One region of the Metabacillus schmidteae genome, then DNA from elsewhere that is predicted to be linked to it. Evidence: riboswitches for the same ligand, from Rfam matches in the RefSeq annotation. Region 1 holds a riboswitch; each other region holds the start of a gene.
The links. Region 1 has a riboswitch for S-adenosylmethionine ahead of HWV59_RS01205 (transporter substrate-binding domain-containing protein). Riboswitches for the same ligand answer to the same signal wherever they lie in the genome.
Positions count from the first base shown of each region.

Region 2: another riboswitch for S-adenosylmethionine. It lies ahead of HWV59_RS15810 (5-methyltetrahydropteroyltriglutamate--homocysteine S-methyltransferase); the one in region 1 lies ahead of HWV59_RS01205 (transporter substrate-binding domain-containing protein).
Region 3: another riboswitch for S-adenosylmethionine. It lies ahead of HWV59_RS07075 (Na+/H+ antiporter NhaC family protein); the one in region 1 lies ahead of HWV59_RS01205 (transporter substrate-binding domain-containing protein).
Region 4: another riboswitch for S-adenosylmethionine. It lies ahead of metE (5-methyltetrahydropteroyltriglutamate--homocysteine S-methyltransferase); the one in region 1 lies ahead of HWV59_RS01205 (transporter substrate-binding domain-containing protein).

Region 1 is NZ_CAESCH010000001.1:266,321-271,965, reverse strand. It holds gene HWV59_RS01220 (lipocalin-like domain-containing protein) at 1-992, shown strand, start outside; gene HWV59_RS01215 (hypothetical protein) at 1,170-1,820, shown strand; gene solA (N-methyl-L-tryptophan oxidase) at 1,953-3,095, opposite strand; SAM riboswitch class I at 3,249-3,352, shown strand; gene HWV59_RS01205 (transporter substrate-binding domain-containing protein) at 3,433-4,248, shown strand; gene HWV59_RS01200 (amino acid ABC transporter permease) at 4,270-4,992, shown strand; gene HWV59_RS01195 (amino acid ABC transporter ATP-binding protein) at 4,989-5,645, shown strand, end outside.
Region 2 is NZ_CAESCH010000001.1:3,276,091-3,281,735, forward strand. It holds gene HWV59_RS15795 (efflux RND transporter permease subunit) at 1-746, opposite strand, end outside; gene HWV59_RS15800 (TetR/AcrR family transcriptional regulator) at 953-1,543, shown strand; gene HWV59_RS15805 (hypothetical protein) at 1,760-1,906, shown strand; gene HWV59_RS15810 (5-methyltetrahydropteroyltriglutamate--homocysteine S-methyltransferase) at 1,964-3,067, opposite strand; SAM riboswitch class I at 3,225-3,327, opposite strand; gene HWV59_RS15815 (YuzF family protein) at 3,541-3,846, shown strand; gene gnd (phosphogluconate dehydrogenase (NAD(+)-dependent, decarboxylating)) at 4,233-5,126, opposite strand; gene zwf (glucose-6-phosphate dehydrogenase) at 5,161-5,645, opposite strand, start outside.
Region 3 is NZ_CAESCH010000001.1:1,468,121-1,473,765, reverse strand. It holds gene HWV59_RS07080 (hypothetical protein) at 62-244, opposite strand; gene HWV59_RS07075 (Na+/H+ antiporter NhaC family protein) at 1,041-2,321, opposite strand; SAM riboswitch class I at 2,607-2,713, opposite strand; gene HWV59_RS07070 (hypothetical protein) at 2,984-3,166, opposite strand; gene HWV59_RS07065 (hypothetical protein) at 3,438-3,578, opposite strand; gene HWV59_RS07060 (DUF3231 family protein) at 3,773-4,777, shown strand; gene HWV59_RS07055 (CoxG family protein) at 5,620-5,645, opposite strand, start outside.
Region 4 is NZ_CAESCH010000001.1:2,533,248-2,538,892, forward strand. It holds gene HWV59_RS12160 (sugar phosphate isomerase/epimerase family protein) at 1-256, shown strand, start outside; gene HWV59_RS12165 (peptidoglycan-binding domain-containing protein) at 478-1,038, opposite strand; gene HWV59_RS12170 (NAD(P)-dependent alcohol dehydrogenase) at 1,353-2,453, shown strand; SAM riboswitch class I at 2,589-2,700, shown strand; cobalamin riboswitch at 2,782-2,972, shown strand; gene metE (5-methyltetrahydropteroyltriglutamate--homocysteine S-methyltransferase) at 3,124-5,424, shown strand.

The DNA of each region.
Region 1 (5,645 bases):
CTTCTCAGAAATGGGTTATGACATTTAGTGCAATGTCAAATGAAGGGATTGTCGTTTGGGGAAGTCATGTGGAAGCATCTTCTGATGAGAAATTAGTACAGGCAATTAAACAAGAGTTAATGACTACTTTCCCATCAACAGTGATTAGCAATATAACACTTCCAACAGTTGCAACAAGAGGAGCTCAAATTACATGGGAATCTTCTAATCCGGAGGTAGTGTCTAATGAAGGAGTGGTTACAAGACCGGATCCTGGCTCTGAAGATGCTGAGGTTAACTTAACAGGGACGATTACATTAGGAGATGCGACAGAAATACTAACCGTAACTGTGACAGTGAAGGCAAAGGAAGAAGGCGGCTTATCGGCTTTCTACGATTTTAATGAAGGTTTTAAAGACAGCTCTGGTAAAAAAGCGGACGCAACCGTGACTGGCAATCGACTTAATAATACAGGCGGAAATATTACATTTGCTGAAGGTAAGGTGGGACAAGCTGCTCAATTCGATGGGGAATCAGGACTGAAATTAGCTGATGGCTTAATTACAGGTGATACTTACTCTGTATCAATGTGGTTAAAGCCGGAGCAAATCACTGAATTTACAACCTCATTCTTTGGGGCAGAAACATTGAATCATTGGGTCAGTATCGTACCAAAAACCGGATGGGGTAATACAATGGTTTGGTCACACAACGGTGATCAATGGTATGATGCTGTAACAGATACCACCATACCTGAAGGTCAGTGGTCACATCTTACTTTAACGGTCCAGGAAGGACATGCTGTATTTTATATCAATGGAGTGGCTAAATACACAGGCGACAATTTCCCGAATGTATTTACTTCTCTTGATGCTGAATTTGGTTTAGGTGTTAACTATTGGGATACTCCTTTCAAAGGATTGATGGATGAAGTGCGTCTGTATGATGGAGTAGCCATCCCGGCAACAGAAGTACAATCACTTTACCAAAATCCAAGTGGATTAACTGAATAAACGTGAAAATAATTATCCCCTTTTGTCTATTGCAGAACAAAAGGGGATTTTTTTCGTATAAATATAACCAGATAGATGAAGCAGACATAGACATTACCTTCATATGTGGCTATTATTTCATAAGGGAAAGAATTTTATTTTATAAAGAATTAGTTTCAGATAGTAGGAGGTTTAATCTTGAAAAATATAATATATTTTATGTTTGGAAAGCCATACATAGAAAGTAAGTTTTATAGGTTTACCTACTGGTTTGGTGTCGGATTTTATTTTTTTGCATTGCTATTATTTATCATTCAAGCCATTTCATTTGGAGGAGGGGTCTTTATCCTGTTTCCAGCAATCGCCTTTCCTCTAATTTTTAGACTAGTTTATAAATTGAGTACACAAACACATAAATCATTTAAAGGTTTGAATAAACGGGTCATTATAATTCTAGGGATAGTTCTAGGAGGAACCATAGGGCTATTCACCGTTATTACCTTGGTCGTTACCTTTATTTTTGGAGATAATGTAGTGATAAATATGAACAAAACAACAACCAATGGAGAAGTTAATGTATCTATTGGTTCATTAAAGGGTAATCATGAAGTTGAAACTTTTGAAATCAATGAAACAGTTAACGGAACTATGACTATTCCTTTTGAAGCTTCGGTTGAAGAAGGGGAATATACTATATATGTTGAACATTCAGATGAGAAAATTTGGGAAGATACAATATCTTCAGTAAAAAATGGAGTAATAAGATTTGATGGGAAAAAAGGCATTTATACTATTAGTGTTTATACAGATGAAGCTAAGAAAATAAAATTGAGCCTTTCGTTGTATTAAGAGACCGTCAAAACTGAGGGTCTTTTTTTTCTTAGAGTTTAAGATGTATAAAAAATAAGCTTAAGATATGAATATAATGGAAGCCGAAGATTTAGCTTAATATCTTCGGCTTTTTATAGGGTAATTTCATTATTACAAACCAAACCTCTTTAGTGAAAATATGGAAAGATCAAACTTGCTTTGTCCGTTCACAGCCAACTCGCTCAATACTTCTCCCATCACGCTTGAAAACTTAAAACCATGTCCGGAAAAGCCGCAGGCAAAAATGATGCTTTTATTTTCAGGGTGGTGATCAATGATAAAGTGATTGTCACTTGATATTGTATATAGGCATGTTTTTCCTTGTTTTAACGGTCCGTTTGCTTCAGGCATATAGGTTTTAAGGAAAAAACGAAGATCTTCTTCATCTGATTCATACTGTCCAAAATTCTGAGTATGCTTGTTGGGATCAATTCCTTGTCCACCATCAGATCTTCCAATTTTAAGACCTGTTCCATTTACATTAGGAAATCCATAACACATATTGTCTTTATCCTCTATATAAAAAGATGGAAAGTTAGCAGCATCATATAGGTCAGTAGGTGTATCAAACCAGCCAAAGGCTTTACGGGTTGGCTGAATGGGAAGTTTTAGATCTGGTAACAGTTTGGAAGCCCAAGCCCCAACTGTTACGATGGCCTTTTTAGCCCGGAATACCTTGTTTTTCGTTGTGATTTTGATACCAGATGAGTCATTTGATTCAATTTGCTGAACAGGAGTATTTGTCACTAATTGTGCACCATTTTTAATCGCAATGTCTTTATAGGCTTGAATGGCATTCTCACTGAAGAGTAACCCTGACTCTGCTTCAAAGCATCCGATAAAATGGTCCGGTACAGAGAAACCTGGCCACTTCTCTTTTACCTCACGACTATCCATTACCTCTAATGGCAATTCGTATTTGTTTGCAGCAGCAATTGTTTCCTGAAGAAAGGCAGAATCTCTTGGTCCGAGTCCTATAACTCCTGTTTTCTCAAAAATCTTATAGTCTGTTTGTTCTTCTAATTCTTCCCATAATTGCTGAGCGCGTTTTACTAAACTTACATACTGTCTACCTTCGCCATATGCATGCCGAATCATGCGGGTATCTCCGTGATGACTTCCACGATTATGAGGAGGATCGAAGGCATCAATTAAAACAGTCTTTACTTGCTGCTGAGCTAAGAAGGCACCAGCAGCCATTCCCATCGTGCCAGCACCAATAATTGCAACATCAAAAATAAGTTCATTCTCCAAGATATTTAATCTCCAATCTGCCTTATTCATTTGTTTTTATGATTTGTTGAAATGTTAATGATGTACAAGTTAATAAAAATATGAATTAATTAGAAAATTTATTTGACAATCATCTTAATATTAAATAATATCATAATATACTAAAAATTGAATTACTTATCACGAGAGACTGAGGGACAGGCCCTATGACGTCCAGCAACCATCATTTTATGAAAGGTGCTAATTCCTGCAGAGTGTTTCATTCTGAGAGATAAGGTTTAGATAAAAATCCTCTTTCTGATTGAAGGAGGATTTTTTGATGTGGAATTATCCAACATTATTAAAAAGGAGTAAAAAAATGAAAAAGAGATCTCGTTTATTTTTATCACTGATTGCACTAGTAGGCTTAGCCGGAATATTAAATGGTTGTTCCTCTAAAGAAACAGCAAATGAAACAGGAGATAAAGTCATACTAGTCGGGACACAGAATGATTATCCACCTTTTGCTTTTGCTGATGAGAACAATGAACTGACAGGATATGATATTGACGTTGTGAAAGAAATTGATAAAAAGTTAGATGGTTATTCGTTTGAATTCGTTGCAACACCTTGGGATAGTATGTTTCTTTCATTAGAATCAAATAAAATCCAAGCAGTTGCAGATCAAGTTGCAAAAACAAAAGAACGTGAAGAGAAATATTTATTTACGGATGAATCATATTTTGCAGCAGAAACGGTGATTGTCGTAAAATCAGGTCGAACAGATATTAATACAATAGAAGATTTAGAGGGGAAAAAGGTCGGAGCGTTAGCTGGAGATTCTTATACTCTTTTGCTAGAAGAACATAATAAGAAAGCTGAAAATGACATTATTTTGAAGTATAGCGAAAGTGGCACTCCTTCAGAGATTTTGCAGGATGTACAAAATGGACGTATTGATGCCTATGTAAATGATCCCATTATGATTCATACAGTCTTAGAAAAATATGATCTTGATGTAGAAGTTGTAGGTCAGCCCCTAGTTCAAGATGACATGGGAATTGTATTTAAAGATGAGAAGCAAGGTGAGGAATTAAAAGCACTAGTTGATCCGGTTCTTAAACAACTTAAGGAAGATGGAACGTTAGCTGAACTATCGAAAAAATGGACTGGTGGAGAATATATTCCTGAATAAGGTTGGAGAAGGGAATACAAAATGGAAAATTTATTAGATATTGGTTTTTTAATAGAAAGCTTTCCTGCAATTGTTGCAAGATTACCTATTACAATTGGTATTGCGGTAGGGTCAATGATTCTAAGTTTATTTCTTGGACTTGCTACAGCACTTATAAAAATATATCGGGTGCCGGTATTAAAGACAATCTCTTCTTTTTACGTATCTTTTATTAGAGGCACACCTTTGTTGGTGCAAATTTATCTTGTTTTTTATGGAATACCAAAAGTCATTTACTTTCTTCAAACTGAATATGGCTGGCTTCAAAATGTCGATGTAAACATTATTCCACCGGAAATATATGCATTATTAGCCTTTTCTATTAATTTAGGTGCTTATTTATCTGAAACAATAAGGTCAGCAATAGAATCTGTTGATCGAGGCCAGTTTGAGGCTGCTAAAGCGATAGGGATGAGTCCAACACAAATGATGCTGAAAATTATTTTCCCGCAGGCTTTAACAGTGGCCATACCTAATCTGGGAAATATGTTTATTAGTACGATTAAGGACACTTCTCTTGTCTTTATTATTGGTGTTATTGATATTATGGGACAAGCCAAAATTATGGGCTCTCGCGGATTGGCCTTTTTTGAAGTCTATATAGCGGTTTCGATTATTTATTGGATTCTATGTATCATCGTAGAGAGATTACTTACTTTAGTAGAGAAGCGTGCCCGGAGATATGAAAGAGGGGTTATCTCATGATTAAAGTGGAGAATATTCATAAATATTTTGGTCAACAGCATGTGTTAAAAGGGATTGATTTTTCTGTTAATAAAGGGGAGGTTGTCTCTATTCTTGGACCAAGTGGTTCGGGGAAATCAACATTATTGCGTTGTCTCAATTTTTTAGAACATCCTACAAGTGGAATCGTTGAAATTAACGGGAAAAGAATAGATGTTGAATCAGCAGGTAAGACAGATGTTCAATCTTTAAGAACATCAACAGGAATGGTCTTTCAACAGTATAACTTATTTAAAAATTTAACTGTGTTACAAAATGTAATGATTGGCTTAACAAGTGTTAAGCGTGTGAATCCCGAGGAAGCAAAGAAGGTAAGCACAGATATCCTTGCAAAAGTGGGTCTTCAAGATAGGTTAAATCATTATCCTGCTCAGCTTTCCGGTGGGCAACAACAAAGGGTTGGTATTGCTCGAGCACTGGCACTTAATCCAAAGGTTTTATTATTTGATGAGCCGACTTCATCTTTAGACCCAGAGTTAGTTGATGAAGTTTTAACAGTTATTAAAGATGTGGCAAAGGAAGGAAATACAATGTTGATTGTTACCCACGAGCTGAATTTTGCGCGTGAAATTTCCGACAGAATTATCTTTATGGAGAATGGAATGATTCTTGAA
Region 2 (5,645 bases), 3.0 Mb from region 1:
GATTTTTTCATGGCAAGCTGCATAGCTTCTTGTGGATCAGCTATTTTCTTCCGATAATCTGAAAAACTATGTAGAAGGAAAATCGCATAATCAAGTGATACCGCCAGCTGTAAGATTGGAGCAACAGATTGAGTCACAAAGGATACTTCGCCGAGAAACATATTTGTACCCATATTTATTAAGATTGACACACCTATAGCTGTTAAAAATAACACCGGCTCTACCCAGGATGTTGTTGAAACAACTAAAATGATAATAATAATAGGAACTAACAAAGCAGCTGCATACATAGATTCCGTTCCAGCCATTTTTTGTTGTGTGGCCGTATTCAGAGATTCCCCTGCCATCGCATTTTCCTCACCAATAAGCTTATAGATTTCATCTGTTATGGCAACTTCATCTCCATCGCGAATACTAAACGAAAATAATGCTTTTCCATCCTTATAATAGGTTTCAACAGTCTCTTCATCTGCCATTTCGAGTGGAGCTTTTATATCGATCGCATCATCTAACCACGTAACATCTGACACACCATCAATCACAGCTAATTCCTTTTTAAAAGCAAGAGCTTCCTGAATGGTCACATCATTAACCATAACTCGGTTCGACGGAACACCCCCCTCAAACTCCTGCTCCATGATGTCCAATGCTTTTGTTGACTGTGCATCATCCGGCAAGTAATCTGTCATATCATAGTTTACTGATACTGTTAATGATGCCAAGGAACAGATGATGGTAAGGATCATAAATGTAATGACGACTGCTTTTTTATGTTTAATAATTCGTGCTGCACTATTTATAAGTTTTCACCCTCTCTTGCCTTTTTTTCATGTTCACCCTATCATTATATTGACACGGTGTTGGCTATTCAACAATCAGTTATTTAACATCCGTTAGTTGAACAACATATTTACAATATATGTTGGATAATGCATATGAAAAGGTGATTTTTATGTCTAGTTCAAAACTGGATCGACGTAAAAAATATACGCAAATGGTATTAAAGGATAGTCTTATGCAACTATTAAAGGAAAAACAGATTTCCTCTATTACAGTTAAAGAAATATGTGAATGGGCTGATATTAATCGATCTACATTCTATTCTCATTTCACAGATCAGTTTGATCTTCTTGACAAAATAGAAAATGAGTTGATTGATGATATGGCTGGGTATTTACATCAGTGTAACTTTGAAAATGATCAAGACGATCTCCAGATGATTGAGAAATTATTGGAATACTTCGCATCAAAGCACGAGGTGTGTCAGACACTTCTTAATGAAAAAGTAGACACGACATTTCAAAACAAATTTGCACAGGATATCTTTATGAAAAACTGGAAAGCTGATAAACAACTAAGTAAGGAAATGTCTATGTATTTAAGTATTTTTACTATTAGCGGGAGTATCTATACGATTAAATCATGGCTAAATCAAGGTATGGATAAATCCCCAAAAGAAATGGCAGAAATCATTAATCATGTAATAAAAAATGGATTAAATGGAATGAAGGGACATGGGGACAGGTCAATTGTCCCAAAGTAAAAAAAAGGGACAGTGAACCTGTCCCCTTGACCCATAAAACTACATCTCTATGTATAAATAACAATTCTATATTAGTTTTCGCAAAATCATATCAAATTGATATTTGTTTTATCTAAGTTTGAGATATATAATAAAGACAAGAAGTTAAGGAAAGCGATTACAACATTATAACAACAAAAGATTAAGTCTTGGTTTATACATAAGGAGGATTTTAAAATGAGCAAAGTAGCCAGAGATTATAAAGTGAATAAATTATTAGATAAACAAAAATTTAGTGAAAAACAAGTGTCCGAAATGTCAGATGCACAAATTGAATACTATCACTGGCTCTATTTTGAAGATTCTGTTTACGATTATATGTAATGATTAGTTTAATAGATGAATAAAAGCGAACATCAATTGATGTTCGCTTTTATTATGTTATCCCCAAATCTCTTTCGAAATATCAACGATATACTTTAACTTCTCCCATTGTTCTTCTTCTGTTAGGATATTTCCATGATGAGTTGAAGCAAAGCCACATTGTGGACTAATACAAATTTGCTCAAGTGGTACATATTTTGTTGCTTCTTCCACACGTGCCTTAATGTTTTCTTTATCTTCCAGCTTGCCATGCTTTGATGTGAATACCCCAAGAACGACTTGTGGTCCTCCATTTGGAATGTATTCTAACGGTGCAAAATCTCCAGAACGATCATCATCATATTCTAAGAAAAATCCGTTTACTTTTTCTTTTGCAAATAATGTTGGCGCGATTTTAGCATAGCTGCCTTCAAATGCCCATGTTGAACGGTAATTACCACGGCAAAGATGTGTTGTAATAATAAGATCTTCCGGTTTATCCTCTAATACACCATTTGCCACTCGTAAGGCTAAGTCGATTAACTGTTCACGAGAATAGCCACTATCATTAAACGGAATTTCCGGTGCGTTCAGTCCTGCAATGTATACATCATCAAGCTGCAGGTACCGACAACCAGCATCATAAAAAGCTTTAATAGCATCACGGTATGTTTGGATAACATCATTTGTATATTCTTCAAGGTCTGGATAAATGTCTAAATTGCGAATTCCTGCATTGAATAATTGGTTAGGACTAGGAATTGTTTGTTTTGCAACCGCACGATCACCAACGATTTCTTTAAATTCAATAAATTCTTTTACGTGTGGATGATCCGGATTAAATGAGATTTTTCCAGTTACTCGTACATCGTATCTTTCTGTTTCTTCACCATTGAATTTAAACCCATGACCTGGCACATATCCTTCTACACCATTTAAATGCTCTAAAAAGTCTGTATGCCAAAATCTGCGGCGGAATTCTCCATCTGTTACAGCTTGCAGGCCAACTTCAATTTGCTTGTCTACAACTTTTTTTATTTCTTCTGTTTCAATATCATGTAATTGTTGAGCTGTAATTGTTCCTGCCTGAAAATCTTTTCTAGCGTTATGAATTCGTTCCGGTCTTAATAAACTTCCCACGTGATCTGCTCTAAATGGTGCTTTTACTAATGTTTTTGTCATGTAGAACTCTCCCTTATTAAAAAATTTACCTACAGTATAGAATTTCTATGTATATCGATAAACAAATCGAATTAACTGTAGTACTTAATACCTTAAAACTAAAAAACCCTCTTCATAAATAAGAAGAGGGGTTCGTTAGCATAGTTATACCTTGCTCCTCTTATCTCTATAGCATCATGCTACTGGAGTTGGCACAGTACTTATTAAAGTCCGCTGCCGAGGTATCATAGGGCCAGTCCCTCCACCTCTCTTGATAAGAAAATATCAAAATATTAAGTTAATACAATTAATATACTCTTTCCTTAAGTAAGATGTCAAACATTAATTGTAAAATTTTCTAGTTTATAAACTATTAAGTAACAGTATATTTATCCTTAATAGAATTTTTGGAATTGGGTGAATACCCATAGCAATACCCAAACCATTGAATATGTTGTGATTGTGGGAAAAACAGATGATGGAGGTAATAATAAATGAATAACATGTATCACACTATGACTCAGCCAATGCATATGGACAATATGAATATGATGCAGCAGCCTATGCACATGGAAAATATGATGCAGCCCAAGCAAGTGATGGTAGTAGAACCATACGTGTATGCTGCAACAAGTACATTAGTTGGAAAGCGGGCAGTACTTGAAACAACAAGAGGAAGAGTAGCTGGACTTGTTATGGATGTAAAACCAGATCATGTTGTTCTTCAAGAACGTGAATCTACTTTTTTTGTTCGCTTATGTGAAGTTGTTTGGATTATGCCTGACACTTCTCAAAAATGACCTTACAGAGAATAAGACTTTATTTCTCATTAGAGAGGTAAAGTTTTTTTACATAAGCTTTCTTTTAGTTTAACCAAAACATATTCGTATAAAATATAATAGAAATGAGAACATTAATTTTATAAATTGGAGTGAAGCAGATGACAAAATCAAAAGCAAAAAAGCAAAGAGAAAAATTATTGCGGGAAGGTAAAAGAGATCCAGTATTAAATCGAGGAACATATGCATTAGCCGATATGAACACTAGAGTGACGAAAACAAAACATGAAAAAGTAAATCAAGTAAAACATAAAAAGCGTCTATCTGACCAGGATGATCATGGGACAGATGGACGCTTTTTTACATGCCAATTGAATTGGCAGAAATGCCTTGGCATAGCGACTACTTTATTTCTTTTCCACCGCATGTCCACCGAACTCATTTCGCAATGCAGCAACAACTTTACCTGTAAAGGTATCTGTTTCCAGCGATCGGTATCTCATCATTAATGAAAGTGCAATAACAGGAGTTGCTGCTTGGAGATCTAACGCTTCTTCAACCGTCCATTTCCCTTCACCAGATGAGTGCATAATTCCCTTAATATCATGTAGTTTGGCATCTTTGGCAAATGCATTCTCTGTAAGTTCCATTAACCATGACCGAATGACAGAACCATTACTCCAAACTCTTGCTACTCGTTCATAATCATAATCGAATTGGCTTTTTTCTAGAACCTCGAATCCTTCTCCGATAGCTGCCATCATTCCATACTCAATCCCATTATGAACCATTTTTAAGAAGTGGCCACTTCCTGATTTCCCTGTATATAAATAGCCTTTTTCAACTGCCGTGTCCCGGAAGATTGGTTCAACGACCTCCCATGCCTCCTGGTCGCCTCCAATCATATAATTTGCGCCATTGCGAGCACCTTCCATCCCGCCTGATGTTCCAACATCAAGGTAGCTTACCCCCACTTCCTTAAACTCATCATATCTTCGCATTGACTCACTATAATGAGAATTACCTGCTTCAATGACGATATCACCACTAGATAGCAGTGGCTTAACATCCTGTATCACTTGATCAACGACTTTATGTGGCACCATGATCCACACAATTCTTGGACTTTCAAGAGACTGTACCAGTTCCTTTAAATCCGAGGTTCCTCGAGCACCATATTGTTTTATCTCATCTACTGTTTTTTCATTAATATCAAACGCAACCACTTCATGTTGGTGATCGATGAGATTTTTACTAATATTTAACCCCATTTTACCTAATCCAATTAAGCCTACTTTCATTACTACCACTCCTTTAATTAGTCCGACTCAACGGTTACTTGTTGTTGTTCAGCTTTTGAGATCTATTTTCAGTTTGAATATCATTTTCAATTGTGTTGTCAATTGACCACCATGCAAATCCATCTTCTTCAAGTAGTTTGTGTGCAGCAGTTGGACCATATGATCCAGATGGATACTCATGAAGCGGGACAAGATTTTCCTTAAATGCATCAAGAATTGGTTGAACAAGTTGCCAAGATAATTCTACTTCCTTCCAGTGAGCAAAATAAGTAGCATCACCCTCTAATGCATCTACCAATATAATTTCATAAGCCTCGGGAATGTCACTCTGTTCAGGTGTAAAGTCAACATGGATCGGTTCAATCTTCCCTTCTTTCAAAGGGTTACGACTATTTAGTTGGAATGACACTTCTGTATCAGGGTTAATTCCGATTTCCAATAGATTTGGCTCCGTTTTTCCATCGTATTTCGGTAATAGATTTTTAAATTCAATCACAATCCGAGTGGATTTTTCTCTCA
Region 3 (5,645 bases), 1.2 Mb from region 1:
AATACCTAACCTATTCCTTTTATTAAAACATTTTTTATCATTAACCTCTTTAGCAGATTAATTAGCTTTCAATTTTCTTTAGTTTTACTCCACTTGCAACAACTCCAATTAAACCAGCAATTACAAATATATATGCTACAAACAAAGGTGTAAAAGTAAGAGATTCAGTAAGTATTCTAAACACGCCAACAGCAAAAATAAGAAAACTACTCACAAATGTAATAATTGTTCGAGTTTTATTCATTTTTCTCCCCCTTAAAAGTAAATAATTACCTATATATAAGTTAACACATATAGTTTTTTTTACCATTATTTCGATTTAATTCCAATTAACCTGCCAAGTAGTTTAAGTATAGACCTTTATAATATCCCCTTTACTTTAAAAGCGGTATTAAACAATCGGGCGCTTATATGTAGTATCTGTTCAAAAACATTGATAGGGTGCACCATTTATCATTATTTACATGTAACCATAGATAAGCCGTTTAAGGACTTGACTTGGAGCCTCTGTGGTCATGATTGGTCTTGAAAGGCTGAAGCAGGTGTTTCAGTGGCGTATCAGCCTATCATACCCACCCCTCCAAGTAAAGTCCTATCGTTGTTTACGTTGGAAACTATAATTAATAACTATATATAACTAGTAAACAAAGATAGGAAATAGGCTGTTTTTGTAACTTTATTAACGTTAATTACGGTCCAAAACCATACTACATATAATGGCCCTTTTGTGGAAGAAAGAGATACAGATAGAATCTCTAATGATTCTTCCTCCCTAACGTGTTAAAACATTTCTCGCTCGTTCCTCATTTAATAAAAAAACGTCTCAGCTCCTGCACTATCAAGGATCTAAGACGTTTTAACAATTCCTATTTAGTTGTGTTAATCAATACTTCACACGAAATCTATATTTGGAAGATTAATAAGTGCTTGCTCTCTCTGTTCCTATTGCTACTTCCAACTTGATAATACCTAATGCACGAACCTTTACTTTATTATTAATTCAACCGGGGGACATGCCCCCGTTGCTTTAAAATATAAAATCAAGCTTTCTTTTTTGTCGGGTATCCAATGAGGATAGCGATAATTCCACAGATTCCTATAAGAATTGGATAGAATGAGTATTGCAGGATGCTTACTGGTGATATTCCCGCGACGCTTGCAGCTGCCAGAAGTTGTGCTCCGTATGGCAGAAGGCCCTGGATCGCACAGGAGAAAATATCTAATATACTTGCTGACTTTCGCGGGTCAATCCCATACTGATCAGCCATATTTTTTGCAAGCGGACCGGCGATCAGAATTGCAATCGTATTATTGGCCGTGGATAGACCAGTTAAGCTCACAAGACCGGCAATTCCAAATTCTGCACCCTTTTTCGATTTAATTCTTCGTGTCGCAAGGTGAAGCAGAAAGTCAATTCCGCCGTTAAATTTAATAACCTCCACCATTCCAGCTATTAATATCGCAAGAAAGGCGATTTCATACATGCCTGCCATTCCTTCGCCAATCGTTTGCAAAAGGCTCATTAAATGGTAGCTGCCATCCGCTAAGCCAACAGCTCCCGCGAGAACAGTCCCTAATGCAAGAACAAGGAAAACGTTCATTCCAGCTAACGCAAAAATAATGACCAGAACATAGGGAACAATTTTTACCCAATTATAGCTTAAATGCTCTACTTGTGCCGTTTCACCCATTGTAATAGCACCTAAAATAATGCCTGTTACAATGGCTGCCGGCAACACAATCCAAAAATTCACCTTAAATTTATCCTTCATTTGTACGCCTTGTGAACGAACCGCAGTGATAGTTGTATCTGAAATAAAGGATAAATTATCGCCAAACATTGAACCTCCAATAATCGCCGCCATTACTAAAGCAATTGAAAGCTCGGTATGTTCGCTTATCCCAACTCCAATTGGCGCCAATGCCACAATCGTTCCCATCGACGTACCCATGGATAGGGAGATAAAGCAGGCAATGATGAACAAGCCTACAACAAGCAAGTTTTGCGGAACAACCGATAAAGCAAAGTTAACAGTGGAGTCTACTGCCCCCATGCCTTTTGCTGTTTCTGAAAAAGCCCCAGCCAAAAGAAAAATAAGAACCATCAACATGACATTTACATTACCTGCACCTTGGCAAAAAATATCAACCTTCCGCGAAAACGATTCTTTTCGACTCATCGCCAGAGCAACAGCACCCGAAATCACAATGGCTACTATGACTGGAAAGGCATAAAAATCACCTGTAATAACTCCTGAACCAATAAATAAAACCAAAAACACAACAAATGGGATTAGCGCCCATGGATTACCTTTTTTCATTGTTCCACCTCCAAATATTAAATGGGACGGGTCTTTTGACCATTCTGTGCCCCATAAGAAAAACTCAAGGCGCCCGCCTATCGGCTCGAGCTAGACACTAAAACTACGCACAAACTTTTATGCTTTCTTATCTTCTTAGAAAAACTTGGCTTGTCGCCAAGTCCTAATGGCCAAAGCCTTAGTTTTTCTTATACTATCATCCATAAAAATTTATGTACTTTCTGATAGTACAAAAAAGCCGCTTCTCATAAAAACAAGAAGAGGCCTTATATCTATAAAATACTCTTCTCATCTATCAAGCCTTTCTTGTTGGAATTGGCACAGCAACTTAATCACTAAGTTCCGCTGCCGAGATCTCATCTGGCCAGTCCCTCCATCTCTCTTGATAAGAAGAAAAATCTATTTTTTTGTCACAGTATAAAAGATTACATGATATTTATTGCTATATCAACAAAATTTTTCTGGATAGTTTTTGGTTCTGGACAGAACTGAATATCTCACTTCCGTCATGATCATATTATTATTCCAAAATGATTTATTAAAATCTTTTGTAGATAAAGCCTAACAAGCAAAAGAACCGAAGAACACGAAAACGAGGGAGTACGAAAAAATACCATTCCCTTCTTTCGTGTTTACAATTTTGTTGAAAATCAATAGTACATCTAACGCTTTTCACCATGGTCTTTACTCTCTAAACCAAGTTCTAATTTCTTAATTTCTAATTCTATCTTTTTTTCTTCTATCTCTAATTTTTTCTTTTTTAAATCATTATCTATTTTCCTAACATATCCATAGTATATAAGAGAAAACCCAATAATTATTGTTATATAAAAATACAAATTCAAATGATTCACCACCTAAAAAAGACTAACAATTATGTAGTTACAATTAAATGATTACATACACATAAAAAAAAGAGGCGATCCTTCTTCCTAAAGACTTTTCATAAATAACACAACCCTGTTACTATCTTATTAGACTAACATCCCCCTTTATATATATTTTTTACAATTTCAATCTATACTAAATTATTAAGGTTTACTTCTATGTATGGCTTCTTGTACCCAAAACTTTTTTGTATCTATCATTGCAGCTCGCATTCAACCATTTCATCATTCATTTCTTATTCTCTATTATGGCTTCACGTAACTTTTTTATCTCTTCTGTTTGGTCCAAAATATTATTATTTACCTTTCTTAAAGCATCAAATATAGCAAAAATTCCCGCAAATATTAACATACCAAAAAGGATAATCATCTTAACACCTTCTTTAAATGAATTGGATGAATTAATTGTAACCTAAAATTACATAAAAAAAGAGCCCTCTCCTGTTTGAAGTGCAATAACACTTAATATTAGAACTTGTTTCCACAGTGATTTGTTAGCTCAAATTAATTGTTAAGCTCATAAGACCTAATGAATTAGGAAATCATTATACATGAGGTGATATTGTGGATGGTAATAAATTAAAACTCACATCTTCGGAGATAGGTTCACTTTGGGGAGAGTATGTAAACGGTACAATGACTGATGTGGTAAATCAATATATGGTTTCTATTATTGAAGACGAGCTAATTAAAAAAATTTTTGAAGATGCCATAAATACTTTCGGAAAACAAAAGAAACAAATCGCAAGTTTTATCGAGAACGAGGGGTTTCCAGTTCCAATTGGATTTAATGAATCTGATCTTTTTAAAGATAAGCCAAGACTGTTTTCAGATATATTCTGCCTAAATTACTTACATATTATGACATTACATGGTTTACTTGGGCACAGTACTTCACTGGCTATATCAGTTAGAAAAGACTTAAGGGATTTTTACGATTCATGTGATAATGACGCTAAAAACATGTATCATCAAACAATCGAGTTATTGCTTGAAAAAGGAAATTTTCAAAGAGATCCCTTATTATATCCCAATAAAAATCCTGAATATATTTCCAGCAAGGATTTCACAGATGGATTTTTCGGTAAGGGTAGAAAATTAGCAGCAACCGAAATCATTAGTATTTCTTTAAACCTTAAAAAGAGCATAATGGCGAAAACACTTTCTATTGCGTTTAGTCAAATCACTCAATCAAAAGAAGTAAGGAAGTTTTTAACTGATTCCGAGAATACTGCTGACGAACAAATAAAGGATTTTTCCAAAATTATGCAAAGGGATAATTTACCTGTTCCAAAATCTTGGGAAACCGAAGTGACAACCTCAACTGAATCTCCTTTTTCAGATAAACTAATCTTGTATCATGTTGGTTTTTTATTTCAAGCAGCCCAAAACTATCATGGGGCAGGTTTAGCATCAGCTATGCGAACAGATCTTGTAACGACTTATGAGTCAACCATTCTGAAAAATCTTATGGTAACAAAGAAGTGGTTTGATTTAATGGTTCAAAATAAATGGCTCGAACAGCCACCGCTAGCTCCTAATAGGAAAGAAATTGCGACAGAGATATAGAAGGGATGTTTTTTCCTCAATTAGTGAATACATGAATTATTAATGCGTATTTCTCTATGTTAGTTTAAATATTTTTTTAACCATCCTTATTCATTATTAGGATGGTTTAGTTCGTTTAACTTAAAATTCGAAATTGCCTTTATTTGGTTTTTGCGTATGGCTTTGTACTTGCTGCCTTTGTAAAAGCATTCACATTTTTTTTTACGTATGCTTTTTTCTCTTTTTCACCTTATAAGCATACAGAAATGGTTTATTTTTACAAAACCCACAGCTTTCGAGCTCATTTTTCCCTTTATTTGGATTTTGCATATGGCTTTGTACTTGCTGCCTTTGTAAAAGCATTCACATTTTTTTTTACGTATGCTTTTTTCTCTTTTTCACCTTATAAGCATACAGAAATGGTTTATTTTTACAAAACCCACAGCTTTCGAGCTCATTTTTCCCTTTATTTGGATTTTGCATATGGCTTTGTACTTGCTGCCTTTGTAAAAGCATTCACATTTCTTTTTTACGTATGCTTTTTTCTCTTTTTCACCTTATAAGCATACAGAAATGGTTTATTTTTACAAAACCCACAGCTTTCGAGCTCATTTTTCCCTTTATTTGGATTTTGCATATGGCTTTGTACTTGCTACCTCTGTAAAAGCATTCACATTTCTTTTTTACGTATGCTTTATCCACTTTTCCCCTTCTAAAAGATACAGATGAACTCAAATCTACCTTTATTTGGTTTTTACATATTTATTTATACTTAAGCAATCAAATACTGAAAAAAGGGCCATCCATTATTTTGGACAGTCCCTCCATTTCCGCCATTTTGAATTTCTAATAAAACTCTAATACTATGCCAAAACGGCAATTTTACGTG
Region 4 (5,645 bases), 2.3 Mb from region 1:
AAATGAGCAGCAAATTGTTCATGTTCATATTAATGATGCCGCTGATTTGCCGGTGGAAGATCTGAAAGATAATGATCGGCTTTACACTGGAGAGGGGATCATTAATTTACCATTATTCTTAAGAAGCATAAAGGAAACCGGGTATAGCGGTCCAATATCACAAGAAGTATTAACTCCTTCACAACCAAAAGAATCAAGTGATGAATTAATACGACGCTCTAAAGCTGGGTTTGACAAAGTGTTTAATAAAATATAAAAGTAGTAAAGGCGATCATAAAAATGATCGCCTCAGTTTGTAGACAAAGTAAAAATCGCTAGCCCTTCAGACTGATTGCTAACGCTTGCTTTCGAGGCACGAAGCATTGTGAGGAGCGGAGTTACCGGGGTTGGTAATGAGCACCGCAGCAAGGTGAGTAACGAAGAAAGCGAGCGTTTGTCAACAGTCTGAGGCGATCATAAAAATGATCGCCTTTCTCACTAGTCATTTAAAACTTTATCCATAACTGCTTTAGTTTTTGGTCCAAAAATTCCATCATTTTTTAGTTCTGGGAAGCGTTCTTGAAATTTAATAACAGCACCTTTTGTTTGTGGTCCATATATTCCATCTACTGTCACATTGTAGCTCATATCATTTAATGCTTTTTGTAGTGTTTTTACAGCTTCACCTCGGCTGCCTACTTTTAAAACAGTGTTCTCAAAGCCGAAAGAGTTAATTTCTTTAGATAGCTCTGCATGTGTATTTGGTCCGTAGATGCCATCAACCTTTAGTGTTTTCTTAGATTTCTGAAACGCCATAACAGCTGTTTTGGTATTAGGACCAAATATCCCATCCTCAGATAATTCAGCACCCATTACTTCGTTCAATGCGCGCTGCATGATTTTAACGTTTTCTCCTTTAGATCCTTGTTTCAACATACCTTGTAAGTCAAAGATAGAATAATTGATACTTTCTTGGGCACTTACTCCTCCTGCAGGTACTCCTAATAATAATACAGAAGCAGTTAATACAGTTGCTGATAACTTTTTTAATTTATTCAAATGAAACATCTCCCTTTGTTTGTTTTTCGTATATGAAACGAGAGAGACTTAACAATTGTTTCATCTGAATGATCATTTTTTAAAAAAGATTCATTGATTAATTGAAAAATTTTTCAGAAATCTATTACAAAATTAATAAAACAAATTGAAAATCCTGTTTTTTTATCTTTTTAGAATATAAAAATGATGGTATCCTAAAAGAGATTAGTATAACATTCCAGAATCAATTATCAGACAATCAACACATGAACTGTTCTAAATAAGTAATTTAGAAAGCGGTTTCGTTTTAGGGTAAGAAAGGGGATAAAAAAAAGATGACGAATCAATCTATTGTCAAGAATGTTGAAAAATTAGAAATTCCAACTATTATGAAAGCTGCAGTAATGACGAAGCCTTACGAAATTGAACTTCAGGAAGTTGCTGTTCCAAAAGTTAAAGGTAATGAGGTATTAGTCAAGGTAATGGCTGTTGGGATATGCGGATCTGACATCCATTATTATGAACATGGAAAAATTGGAAGATATGTTGTTGAAAAGCCCATTATTTTAGGTCATGAATGCGCAGGTATTGTTGTAAGTGTTGGCGAACAAGTCTCCAGGTTGAAAATTGGAGATCGTGTGGCAATCGAACCTGGCATTACTTGTGGACAATGCGAATATTGTAAGGAAGGAAGATATAATCTTTGTCCAGAAGTTCAATTTTTAGCAACTCCGCCAGTAGATGGTGCTTTTGTTCAATATATAAAACACCGGGAAGATTTTTTATTTCCTATTCCAGATGATCTATCGTTTGAAGAAGCATCACTTGTTGAGCCTTTTTCTGTAGGAATTCATGCAGCTAAAAGGTCAAACCTACAACCGGGATCAACAGTGGTTATCATGGGTATGGGACCTGTTGGACTTACAGCTATTGCGGCAGTTAAAGCCTTTGGGGCTTCAAAAATAATCGTTACTGACCTAGAGGAAAACCGTTTGAAGGCTGCAAAAAAACTTGGCGCAACTCATGTTATAAATGTTTTAGAGCAAGATCCAAATGAAGAAATTGCAAGCATCACCGCTGGAAAAGGTGTTGACGTTGCATTTGAAACAGCAGGTAATCCGAAAGCGCTTCAATCAGCCCTGAAATCTTTAAAAAGAGGTGGAAAATTAGCCATTGTTGGATTGCCGCCACAAGATGAAATTGCTCTCAATGTTCCACTTATTGCAGATTATGAATTAGACATTTTTGGAATCTTTAGATATGCAAATACGTATTCTCAAGGAATAGAGTTTTTGTCATCACAAAATTACAATTTAGATAGCTTAATTACAGACCGTTATACTCTTAACGAAACGAAAGAAGCGATGGAACGTGCTAGGTTAAATAAAAAAGAAAGTTTAAAAGTGATCGTTTATCCTAATGGTTTAATAGAATAAAAGGTTACCAAAAATAAGTTCTATCTACAATTTCCTTTTAATTAATAATGGAAAAATAAGAAAATTCTCTTTGACAGTTTTCTTTTCTCATGCTAATATGCTATTAAATTCAAAATATCATTAATTATCAAAAAACTCTTATTAAGAGTGGCGGAGGGACTGGCCCGATGAAGCCCGGCAACCATTCAACCATCGTTGTTGAAAAGGTGCTAATTCCTACAAAGTATGTGTCTTTGTAAAATAAGAGGGGATTTCAATAAAATGAAGACCTCTCTATTCTTAATAGAGAGGTCTTTAGGTTTTATTGAGGAAGAAATCGTCTGAAAATTACATATCAAATGTATCAGGTGCTGTGAAAATTTAATCATAGCTTAAAAGGGAAGTCCGGTGAGAATCCGGCACGGTCCCGCCACTGTATTGGGGAGCAACTTATCATTCACCACTATTTCTTGATGAAATGGGAAGGGATAAGAAGCGATGAACCTAAGTCAGGAGACCTGCCTGATATATGCGCTTGTACCTACGGATGATAGGGAGGAGTGAGGAATACGTGTTGAGAAAGCCAAGATGTCTCAATTCTAGTTAGCCATGCGTATGAATCTCTCTTTTCTAATTTGAAAAGAGAGATTTTTTAGTTTGGGACAAAAAAATTAGAGGAGTGTATGAAGGTATGAATCAAATAAAAAGCTCGAATTTAGGCTATCCACGTATTGGTGAAAAACGAGAATGGAAAAAGGTGCTTGAACATTATTGGGCAGGGAACCTTGAAAAGGATGCATTTTTAAAACAAATGGAAGAGATTAGGCTTCAACACCTAAAAAAGCAAAAAGAGCAAGGTATTGATATAATTCCTATCGGAGATTTCAGCTTTTATGACCATGTCCTTGATACAGCTGTCATGTTTGGACTTGTACCAGAGCGCTTTGAAAATAATAGTAATGGACCAGTTTCATTAGAAACATATTTTGATATGGCGAGAGGCAATAAAGGTGCAGTTGCCTGTGAAATGACAAAATGGTTTAACACAAACTATCACTATATTGTTCCGGAGTTACATCATGTAGAGCCTAAACTGGTAGAGAACCGCCCGCTTCAATTTTTCAAAGAAGCAAAACAAAAGCTAAATATTGATGGAAAGCCAGTCATTCTAGGACCAATAACCTTTGTGAAGCTTTCAAAAGGATACAAGAAGTCTGATTTTAATAACGTAGTCAAAAAATTTGTACCCCTGTATGCTCAGATCCTTAAGCAATTACAAACAGAAGGTGTCCAGTGGGTTCAAATCGATGAACCGATTTTAGCAACAAATGTTTCTCTTGATGAGCTTGAATTATTCCAGGAGGTCTACCATCAGTTACATGAAGCAGCACCAAATGTTAAGGTGATTTTGCAAACTTATTTTGATCGTATTGATTATTTCAAAGAAGTTTGTTCTCTTCCAGTCCAAGGGATAGGACTCGATTTCGTCCATGATGGCGGCCATCACCTTGCTGCTTTAAATCAATTTGGTTTTCCACAGGATAAGGTGTTAGCTGCTGGTGTAATCAATGGACGTAACATTTGGCGTGGCAATCTAGATGAGAAGCTTGCAACTATTACTGAACTATCAACGTTTGTTTCAAGGGATCGTTTAATCGTTCAGCCATCATCAAGTTTATTGCATGTACCAGTAACTGTAAAAAGTGAAGAAACGCTTGATGAAGTTATAAAAAATGCATTATCTTTTGCAGATGAAAAAATAAATGAAGTTGTCATATTAACAAGAGCATTAAATAATGGCATTGAATCAGTACAAAACCAAATTACAGAGAGTACATCAGCCATCCAATCTTTAAACAAATCATCATTCCGAAACAATATAGAAGTACAGGATGCCGTAAATAACATTCATTTATATGATGTAGACCGGAGAGCAGAGTTATCTGTGCGTCAGGAATTACAGGCAAATGCTTTTGATTTACCTTTGCTTCCTACGACTACAATCGGTAGCTTTCCACAAACAAAAGAAGTTAGAAATAAGCGGTTAAAATGGCGTAAAGGCGAGTTAACCGATGTGGAATATGAGGATTATATTAAAGCAGAGATTAAAAAATGGATCGATATTCAAGAAGAACTCGGTTTAGATGTTTTTGTCCACGGGGAATTCGAGCGGACAGATATGGTTGAATATTTTGGAGAAAAACTACTAGGATTTCAATTCACAAAGTTCGGATGGGTTCAATCATATGGGTCAAGGTGTGTGAAACCACCGCTTATCTATGGCGATGTTGACTTGAAGGAATTAATGACAGTAAAGGAAACAGTGTACGCTCAATCATTAACATCAAAACCTGTAAAAGGAATGTTAACAGGTCCAATTACAATACTAAATTGGTCATTTGTTCGTGATGATATCCCTCGTTATGAAGTGGCTAATCAAATTGCTTTGGCGCTTCGGAAAGAAGTTGATAGCCTTGAAAAAAATGGCATTCAAATGATTCAAGTTGATGAACCGGCGATTCGGGAAGGACTTCCATTAAAGCGTGAAAACTGGGAGAATTATCTCAATGCCGCAGTTTATGCATTCAAACTTGCTACAACATCTGTGCAAGATGAAACACAAATTCATACACATATGTGTTATTCAGATTTCAAAAATATTATTGATACGATTGATGCACTTGATGCAGATGTTATTTCTATAGAAACATCAAGAAGTCATGGGGAATTGATTCAAGCATTTGAAGAAACAACTTATAACAAAGGGATTGGTCTAGGAGTATATGATATCCATAGTCCACGAGTACCAAGAGTTGAGGAATTATTACGAAATATCGATCGTGCCCTACAAGTACTCGATCCCAAATTGTTCTGGATTAACCCTGATTGTGGTTTGAAAACTCGGGGAATAGAAGAAACGGTTGCTGCATTAAAAGTTATGGTAGAAGCTGCTGAGCATACGAGAGAGAAGTTACTTGTCAACAAAAGATAAAAAGACGATGAATGAATAAAAATGCGGGACCATACTAGGTCTCGCATTTTTTTACATAAAGAGTTACTAAAAAATTAAAAGAATTATAGTGAAGTTACTATTGAACTCACAAGGAATAGTGTAAAATAAGAAAAGATTATACAAATTACTCATTTCTAAGGCTTTGTTAATATTTCCTGTTGATTTCCGAACATTTATCTTAGTGTTAAAAATCAATACTT